3 regions of the Nostoc sp. FACHB-133 genome follow, and region 2 is predicted to be linked to each of the others. Evidence: riboswitches for the same ligand, from Rfam matches in the RefSeq annotation. Region 2 holds a riboswitch; each other region holds the start of a gene.
The links. Region 2 has a riboswitch for cyclic di-AMP ahead of H6G86_RS08340 (glycosyltransferase). Riboswitches for the same ligand answer to the same signal wherever they lie in the genome.
Positions count from the first base shown of each region.

Region 1: another riboswitch for cyclic di-AMP. It lies ahead of ntrB (nitrate ABC transporter permease); the one in region 2 lies ahead of H6G86_RS08340 (glycosyltransferase).
Region 3: another riboswitch for cyclic di-AMP. It lies ahead of H6G86_RS05340 (universal stress protein); the one in region 2 lies ahead of H6G86_RS08340 (glycosyltransferase).

Region 1 covers NZ_JACJSH010000004.1:188,617-191,900, reverse strand. Annotated here, with positions in the region: gene H6G86_RS05360 (sensor histidine kinase) at 1-1,055, opposite strand, end outside; cyclic di-AMP (ydaO/yuaA leader) riboswitch at 1,471-1,706, shown strand; gene ntrB (nitrate ABC transporter permease) at 1,804-2,655, shown strand; gene H6G86_RS05350 (ABC transporter substrate-binding protein) at 2,742-3,284, shown strand, end outside.
Region 2 covers NZ_JACJSH010000007.1:125,144-128,427, forward strand. Annotated here, with positions in the region: gene H6G86_RS08330 (DUF1350 family protein) at 1-560, opposite strand, end outside; gene H6G86_RS38585 (alkaline phosphatase family protein) at 1,107-1,307, shown strand; cyclic di-AMP (ydaO/yuaA leader) riboswitch at 1,773-1,987, shown strand; gene H6G86_RS08340 (glycosyltransferase) at 2,149-3,284, shown strand, end outside.
Region 3 covers NZ_JACJSH010000004.1:184,736-188,019, forward strand. Annotated here, with positions in the region: gene H6G86_RS05335 (SLC13 family permease) at 1-949, opposite strand, end outside; gene H6G86_RS05340 (universal stress protein) at 1,062-1,679, opposite strand; cyclic di-AMP (ydaO/yuaA leader) riboswitch at 1,887-1,998, opposite strand; gene H6G86_RS05345 (ABC transporter ATP-binding protein) at 2,038-2,874, opposite strand; gene H6G86_RS05350 (ABC transporter substrate-binding protein) at 2,982-3,284, opposite strand, start outside.

The sequences.
Region 1 (3,284 bases), on a different contig from region 2:
AGATAGGGACGATCGCTAAAACTGACGCGAAAGTAGGGTTCAAATATCTGGGCTTGGTTTTTTGGTGCAATGCCAATTCCAGTGTCAGAAACTGCGATTGCCCATCTCTGGTTCTCCAATACCTGACACATTATAATAATAGTCCCCGACTCTGTATAGCGAATCGCATTACTAATAAGATTTGTAATAATTTGTTGGCATTGAAAAGGATCTGTGATTAATTCTTTGGGAGCGCGATCGCAATCTACTACGACTTTTAAATTTTTCCCAGCAGCTAAAGGTTCCAACATTTCACAGATATTATTGATTAATTCAGGCACATCTGTGGGTGCTAGTTGAAGTTTTATCTGTCCTGCTTCATAGCGCGAAAGTTCTAATACATCGTTAATTAGGTGGAGTAATTGTCTACCGTTACGTAGTACCCTCTCAATATGTTCTAAATTGGTTGAGGTGTCTTTTATCTGTGTATTGCGTCGTTGTTGGCGTAAAAACAGATCCGAGTAACCAATAATGGAAGTTAGAGGATGTTTCAATTCGTGGGCTAGTTGCGAAAGATACTCTTGATTGGCGCTCATTAAGCGGGTAAGTTCTTCATTATGTAGCGTTAGTGATAATTGCAACTGCTGTAATTCTCGCAAGCGTTCGTCAACATAACTCTTAAAACATCGAGCGATCGCTTCGTCTATGATAGCGTCAATCAAACGCATAGAACGAATTATATCTACAGGTGTTCCCTTTAATAAATCTGCGTGTATGGCATCAAATATTACCGTTCTCAGCAGATGATATTCTCTGGCAATTTCTGCTGGGTCAAAACCTTGTTCTGCTCGAATAGCTCCATGCTGAAAACTAGCAGTCACTATCGACTGAATATCATTATCCTGAGATTTTGAAAGCACTGTTACCATTGCTTGTAAAACATCAGGGATATGATCCTTCACTGCTGTATAAGATAGGTCATCAGCACTTTCAATCCGTCTATCCTTGCGAACTGCTGCAACCCATTTATCGATGATGGTGTCCGTTTTTTCAGCCAGTACTTGACTAAAATCCATTATGTTAAATTCAGCTAGGAGATAGATGAGCAAACTGCCATATCCAATTAGTTTAGCGAGTGCAGTGGGTTTTTACCAAGTTTATGAATTTAATTCACCTACCAAAAGAAATAGATTTTACATATTCGTTTATTTGCTGATTAACTCTCCGTATCTAAAATTTCTCCAGTATAATCTATTTTAAGTTAAGAAATATTAAGCAAGCGGATAACAAGATTAATGCTTGACTCAACTATATTATTTAGCTTTGTGTGCAAGTAATTCACTTACAACAGACTAAAAATATAAATTTTATTTATACCCAAAAATCAAGGAGATACGCCGAATTGCAGTATTAAAATCAACAATATTTATCATCGAACAGATGGCTTTTACTGAGCATCAATGTTATATTGTGCATAATTTAGTATCCATTAGAGTAAGTCAGCCTAATTCAGCGTGTCACAGTGCATAACGCTGGAGCGGAGGAACCAAATTGTGGGGCGTATCTTATAGAAAGTGAAGAGTTAAAAGTGAGAAGTGAAGAGTTAACTCAGCATGGGCTAAACGCCCCGCTACCGCTAACAGCACTTGGTACTCAACACTTTAAAAGAAGGGCATCTCTCAGCCCTAGCCCGTCAGCTAACTTCGTAGGCATTGGGAGGAGACTGAAGAGACGGCATTTTTATAATGTTCCGATCTCATCGGTGTCCAAGGCTGGTACTGCTCGGATTCTTTGTACCTGCACTTAAATCTGTTGAGGTCGTAAATGATATTTCAACTAAATTTGGCTGCGATCGCTGCGATCGCAACACAAGCTGCGTGGAAAAAGACAAAACCTGTCATCCTCAGAGATGTATTTATTTTACCAGTATTGGGCTTCTTGGGAATAATTGTGCTGTGGTGGATTATTGCACTTGCCAACCATGAATTAATGCCCACTCCACCAGAAGCACTCATTGCTAATCTAGACTACATCTTAAATCCCTTCTACCAAAGAGGCCCAGGGAACTTGGGAATTGGTTGGTTGTTGATCGCAAGTCTGCGCCGGGTATTACTGGGTTTTTTGTTAGGAGCAGTAGTAGCGATTCCTGTGGGGTTTTTAATTGGGATGTCTAGATCGGCAATGCTAGCGCTTAATCCGATCATTCAAATTTTTAAACCCGTATCACCCTTAGCTTGGCTTCCTATCGCCTTAGCAATTTTCAATTTAGCAGATCCTTCAGCCATTTTTGTCATTTTCATTACCTCCTTATGGCCGACAATTATTAATACCGCTTTAGGAGTTTCTAGTGTTCCCAAAGATTATTTAGATGTGGCACAAGTGCTAGAAATGCCCCGTTGGAGACGGATTACCAAAATAATTTGGCCTGCAAGTTTACCGTATATTTTTACAGGTTTACGGATTAGTTTAGGTATAGCTTGGCTAGTAATCGTTGCTGTGGAAATGCTTACAGGTGGTATTGGTATCGGCTTTTTCGTCTGGGATGAATGGAGTCGTTTAAACCTGAGTTCAGTCTTTTTAGCTGTATTCATAATTGGCTTAACCGGGTTAGTTTTGGATTACGCCGTGGGCAAACTCGAAGAATTAGTAACCCATCGTCCGAAAACTTCCAACTAACAAAATTCGACTGCGATCAAAACAGCAAGATGTAACCAAACTCTGCGCTTCTGCGTGAGCAATTCATCACAAATGGAGCTATAAAAATGGGTGATATAAACTGGACTCGACGAGATTTTATTAAGGGAATAGGAGCAACCACAACTGGGATAGCGCTGTCCTCCTGTGGAATTTCAGGAGATAGATCCGCCAAAGGGCTAACAGAAGAAGCCTTGGCTGTACAACCAGTAGTTAGATCGCAAGACTTAGAAAAATCCGATCTCACCATTGGTTACGTTCCCGTTAATGATTGTGCGCCATTTGCGATCGCCTGGAAAAAAGGCTTCTTCCGCAAATATGGTTTGAACGTCACACTCAACCGCGAGGCTAGCTGGGCCACCTCCCGCGACGGTTTAATTTTTGGTCGCCTAGATGCTTCACCCGTAGTATCTGGTGCCGTCACCAACGCCAGAATTGGTGCAGAAGGCGCACGTCACGCCCCCTTGTGTGCAGCAATGACCATTCACCGCCACGGTAACGCCATGACGATGAACAAAGCCATGTGGGATTTTGGGCTGCGCCCATGGTATGAGTATCAAGAAAAATATGGCGATGGTGCTTTAGAAGCCTTTGGGCGCGATTTCCGAGGT
Region 2 (3,284 bases):
TTAATTTCCCGACCTACGTAACTATAAATTAGTTTCTGATCTTCTATAATTTTTCGTTTAAGCTCCTCAACGAGAATGTTAATATCTTTAATTACACTTTCTATTTGGGACTTATCTGAAGTATGAGATAGCAGATTCCGAATAAAAGTTTCTCTTTTTTGAATATCATCCGGCAGAGCAGTAAATCCTTCTAACAGGGAAATATATTTACAGCCAAGGCTATGTCCAATCCAAGAAAAGTTTTTATCATCTAGATAGGCTTCATAATCATATCCCTCAACACTTGCCATCCTTACAAGCTCTGGCAAAATCTCATACTGCTCTCTCATCAAAAAACCAGCTTCTACATAATGGTTAAAAGTAAAATTAAACGGCAGAAGAATAATCGTGTATCCCTGATTAAATAAAGACTGAAGTAGATAGCGATAAAAAAGCATGGGGCCAAATGTACCAAAGAAAGCCCCTGCAATAAATTGAATTACTCCTTTAGGCTGTGGATGCAGAGCAACCCAACTGTGAGAAACGGGTTTAAATCTCAGTTTTAAATTTGTATTAACCATGACTTAGCAACGAGTTCATCTCATTTTGGTAGGTGTATACTTAATCTCCAAACTGATGTTGCTGCTTTTCGGATTCTTTAAAAGATATTTTCCCAAAACTGAGATACTCGACTCAATAACATAGTAAACGTTTCTAGCTCTCAAACCATTTATGAAGGAGAGATATTCCAATTATTCAATAAACTTTACTTATAGGACTTCAAGGAGTTGATATCTTCATAGCCAGTATAAATATTGATATTGCCAAATTCAATTGACTGAAGGTCAAGCAGCCATCCAAATTTTGGTATGAAAAAATTGGTATTCTAGTTAAAACGCTATAAAACTTTATACATTATTTGATTAAATACTAAAGCCCAAAAAAGCTGGAAATACCTGTATTTGGAGATACAATTAGATGATTTTACTTAAGCATATATAAGAATTTTCTGATAATAAATACAGTGACACTTGTTACTGTATTGACAGTTTCAGGGTTTGCTAAGACAAGACCTCAATACAATATAATAATTTTTATTACTAATAGATTGCGACCTAGTAAAGTTAATGCTAACTGAAACCCCTAATCTTTATGAAATTCGCCAACAGGGTGTAAGTTTTATCAATAGTCATTCGTTGTTTCCTACTTTTACTACCGCTAATGCTTCTGCGATCGCAACGGGACATTATCTTGGTGATACCAGATCAATACAATTAATGTTGGCTTTCCTGTCAAAAGTGCCAGTAACAGCCCCGTTCCTTTTTTAGAAAATAATGCTGTTTTGGGGAAAACTAGCCAACACTTTGATGGTAATTACTTAAATCTTTAGTCAGAGGATTCAAAAAAGTTACTTTTAAATCTAATACTTTGATATCCTAACTAAGTACTAATGGATTAAAAACGATCCTGAAGTATCAAACTGTTGGCTCAACTCGATATTTTAACATTGCTGGTTTCCTGGTCGGATGCTTGGTTTAGCAAAATAGTACGCCATTGCTATATTTAAATCTTTGAAACTATCAAGATTATTTCATTCCCAGAAACTAAAGAAAATGTAGCAATCAACATCAGTAAGTGTCTTTTTGAGAGCTTCTCAACAACACTAACTTTCCCCTACAGTTTGATTCTTCAAAGCTAGTTACAACACGCTTTGAAGTGATTAGCATCACCATTTTTTTGTTCATACTGTTGACATAGTTGATGACTAAAGGTTATAAAAATTTAAAGAAAAATAAATCAGTCTGCCTAATCCACTATATTCCCAACAAACATTTGTAAAGGGTAAACCGGAGCGGAGGAACCAAACCTGGGGCGTATTTTGAAGAAAGTTAATAGTTAATAGTGAGGAGTTAAAAGTTACTAAACTCATAACTCATAACTTTCTTAAGAAGGACATCTCTCAGTCCTAGCCCGTCAGCTAACTTCGTCGGCATTGAGAAGAGACTGAACGAGCAGCATTCTTAACAAGTAATGCCTTGTTCTCGTCAGTGTCCTTTGGCTGGTAACTTTGCGGTTCGTTGTGCCTGCCCTCGGCCTTGAGAGAGGATAATAATATCTTGATTTCTGGCGTTTGAGGCAGGATTATTTACCTTGAGGTGAAAATCAGCTATGTTCCAGAATAAGAAACATCGCATTGCCCTAATTTCTGTTGATGGCGACCCGGCGGTTGAAATTGGTCAAGAAGAAGCTGGGGGTCAAAATGTTTATGTGCGTCAAGTAGGTTATGCCTTAGCCCAGCAGGGTTGGCAAGTGGATATGTTCACGCGTCGTAGTAATCCTGAACAAGCTGCGATCGCTCAACATAGCCCAAACTGTCGTACTATTCGGTTAAAAGCTGGGCCAGCCGAGTTTATCGGGCGAGATAACTTGTTCCAGCATCTACCTGAATTCATCGAAGAATTTCAACAATTCCAGCAGTGCCAAGGGTTCCATTACTCCCTCATTCATACCAACTACTGGTTATCATCTTGGGTGGGTATGGAATTGAAAAAGCACCAACCCCTGATTCAGGTACACACTTACCACTCTTTAGGAGCCGTTAAATACAGAAGTATTGGTGATGTTCCCGTAATTGCAGCCCAGCGATTAGCTGTAGAAAAAGCCTGCTTGGAAACTATAGATTGTGTAGTTGCAACCAGTCCGCAAGAACAGAAACACATGCGGATACTCGTTTCCAGCAAGGGAAATATTGAAATGATTCCCTGTGGCACTGATACTGACAAATTTGGGGGAATTCAGCGAACTGCGGCGCGAGAAAAGTTGGGAATTGCCCCAGATGCCAAAATGGTTCTCTATGTTGGTCGCTTTGACCGCCGTAAAGGAATTGAAACCTTAGTAAGAGCCGTTTCCAAGTCTAGTTTAAGAGGTGAAGCTAACCTTCAGTTAGTGATTGGTGGTGGTAGCCGTCCCGGTCAGAGTGATGGAATAGAACGCGATCGCATTGCTAGCATCGTGACTGAACTCGGATTAGAAAATTGTACAACTTTTGCTGGTCGCCTAGATGAAACTGCTCTCCCCTTCTACTACGCCGCCGCTGATGTCTGCGTAGTCCCTAGCCACTATGAACCTTTTGGTTTAGTTGCTATTGAGGCAATGGCTAGTCAGACACCAGTCGTAGCTAGTGATGTTGGCGGGTTGCAGTTTACTGTTGTACCAGAAGTTACAGGATTACTTGCACCTCCTAAAGATGAAGTAGCTTTTGCTGCTGCTATAGACCGCATTCTTGTCAACCCAGCTTGGCGAGA
Region 3 (3,284 bases), on a different contig from region 2:
TTTTTCCTAATATTGCTGCCAATATTCCTGATAAACCATTAATTACACCTGTTTTTTCTAACCCTCCAATTAGCACAAAAATACTCATAAAAAATATTAATGTACTCCAGTCTACATCCCGCAAAATATTGTTAACTGAATCGATTTTGCTATGGTGAGATAACAGCAAAGCTAAAGCTGCTCCTAACAAAGCTGCGGCAGCAGGCGAAACCGGAACTGGTAGAGTTTCTCCAACGACAAAAAATAGCAGGACGAAAAATACTATAACTGCACCAAAGCTTAAAGCTCGTGGATGATTGATTTGTGGATGTGGCAGTTCTTCTAAATTATCTAACTGGGTATTCCAAATTTTACGAAATAAAAATGGTAGTGTTGCAATTACTATAGCAACGGCAATTACCCCTCCTAAACTCAATTCCAATAAATAATCTGTAAAGCTGATATTCACAGCATCACCAACAATAAAGGTAGCTGGATCTCCAACTAAAGTTAGGAGTCCGGCACTATTAGCAACAAATACCATTAAAATTAACAAGGGAACAAAATTTATCCCCACTTCCTTTGCCATTGGTGGAATTAAAGGCGCTAATAACATTACTGTTGTGGCATTTGGTAAAACTGCACAGATGGGTGTCACAATAGCCACAATACCGAGTAATAGACGCTTACCTTGTCCCTTAGCCAGGAGTACTATTTGAGTTGCTAAATAATCAAATATCTTGGTAGGTTCAAAAGCTCGTACTAGCACCATAACTCCAAAGAATAAACCTAGTGTTCCATGACTGTTGCCGATATAACCAACAGCTTCTTCTAAAGTCATGACGTTGGTAAAAACTAATAATAATGCTCCCAATAATGCCGCGATGGTGAGATGTACCCATTCGGTCATCACTAAAATAATGACACTTATAAATGTAATTACACTAAGGATTGCTTGCCAGTTGTCCACATCTCACTCCTGAAGTTTTATTTGTTGCATATTAGCGAAAAAAGCCACCTAGTTTTAGGTGACTTATCTATGATTGCAATTGGATAAAAATTACTGAAATTTTAAACAGCGATTATTCATCAATACAACTGGGAATACCCAAAACTGCGCAGGGGAAATTATAACCTAATGCTTCAATCATCGGATGATTAACAGATTGGCAACCGAGAAATAGAATATCGGCGGCTTCTGATTCAACAACTTTGTGAAGTTCTGTGGAAATGCTGCCAAACCGCAAATGAGATTTGAAAGAACCTTGCCATTCTTCAGCCAGACTTCGGGCTTGCCAGAGAATTATATCTGCTTGTTGCAAGGGAGTTACCACTGTCTGCAATTTGGGTTGAGTTAACACCTGTGTAACAGACTTTGATACTTCACTAATTTGACATTCTAATGAAGGCTGTTGTGGAAAGCTCAAGATATTTGGATATTGACTGCTTTGATTGTCTTCTAATACATAAACAGCCTGAACTGTAACTTCTGCATTAGTAGCTAGACGGGTTTGATGGGCAATCCAGAAAGCAATATCTAGTGCTGTATGACTGTTAGGAGATGCGTTGTATGCAACAATTAAGTTAACTGCTTTTGATTCTTGAGGTTTTTTAGAAAAAGGTTTTTTGGGTTCTGGCAGCAGTACCATTTGTTCAATTAAGTCATCTCGACCTGTGGCACTTTGCAGACGTGCTAACATTGGCTTGATTTTCACAGCTTTACTTCTCCCAATGAAATGAATTAGTAATGAGAAAGAAGCAGGGGGACAAATTTTAGATTTTTAGACTTCGGCTATCCTTAGTCGAACAATTTTGGATTTTAGATTGAGTAACGATAACCAAAATTGCAAATCTGAAATCAGTCAAGGAAACCCCAATAATAACTGTATTACAGCCAAAATCTTGGGAGTTCCTTCCATTGCCTACGGAGTTAGCTGACGGGCTAAGACTGGAAGGTGTCTCTCGTAAGATTAGCCCCAAACATTGGTTCCTCCGTTCCAAATTCAGCTTTGATGAATTTGAATTAGGCTACCCACTAAAAAAAATGATAATCTAAATTTACTCGTCTTGGGCAAAATATCGATCGAGGAAATTCAGGGCGTGGTTGCGGAGTTCAAAATATTCTTTTGAGTTTCGCATGGCGGCGCGATCGCGTGGACGCTCAAAAGGAACTTCTAAAATCTCTCCTATACTAGCAGATGGGCCATTGGTCATCAAGACGATGCGATCGGACATATAAATTGCTTCGTCTACATCGTGGGTAATCATCATCACTGCTTGCCGATGGTTTTCCCAAATATCCAATACCTGCCGTTGCAATTTGCCGCGAGTTAGCGCATCTAGTGCCCCAAAAGGTTCATCCATCAGCAACATTTTGGGACGAATTGCTAAGGCTCTGGCAATACCTACTCTTTGTTTCATCCCTCCAGAGATTTCATCAGGATATTTGTCAGCTGCCGCCGTCAAGTTTACCATTGCCAAGTGTTCATTTACAATGCTGATTTTTTCAGCCCGATTAGCATTTTTTAGCACTTCATCCACAGCTAAACGGATATTCTCTCGCACGGTTAACCAAGGCAACAATGAATAGTTTTGAAATACCATCATCCTTTCGGCTCCTGGTTGACGGATTTCTTTGCCATCAAGCCGAACTGATCCGGAAGTGGCTTTTTCTAAACCAGCTACTATCTTTAATAGAGTTGATTTCCCACAACCAGAGTGACCAATTACAGAAATATATTCATCTTCACCAATCGTTAGATTAACTCCATCTAAAACGACAAAGTTATCTTTATCAGGTGTCGGATAAGACTTGACTAAATTTTCAATTTCTAAAAATCCAGTGCGGGGCAGAACTCCTGTCTGGGTATTAATAGGTAATGAGGTATATTCCATCATCAAAGGCTCCCGAAATAATTTAGTCAATCAATTTTGGATTAACCGCGATTTGTACCGAAAATCTAAAATCTAAAATTGCCAAGGTCAAGATTTAAAGTTGGGATTTAAGACATGAAAAAGTTAGTGGGAGCGTTAGCCCTGATAGCAAAACTATTCAGATAACCCACAGGATCGCTGGGATCGAAGCCTTTCTTATCTATAAATACCTCTGGTGGTTCGATTTTGTAATCATCCTTGGGACACTCGATGCCCATTTCAGATGCTATCTCTCGATATAAATCTGTTCTCCAGCCTTGTCCGGCTAGTTTCTCCGCATTTTTGGGGAATTCCTTAATTTGTCCCCACCGTGCTGCTTGTGTCATTAACCAGATACTTCTCGATCGCCATAAGAATGTTGAGTGTTCTCC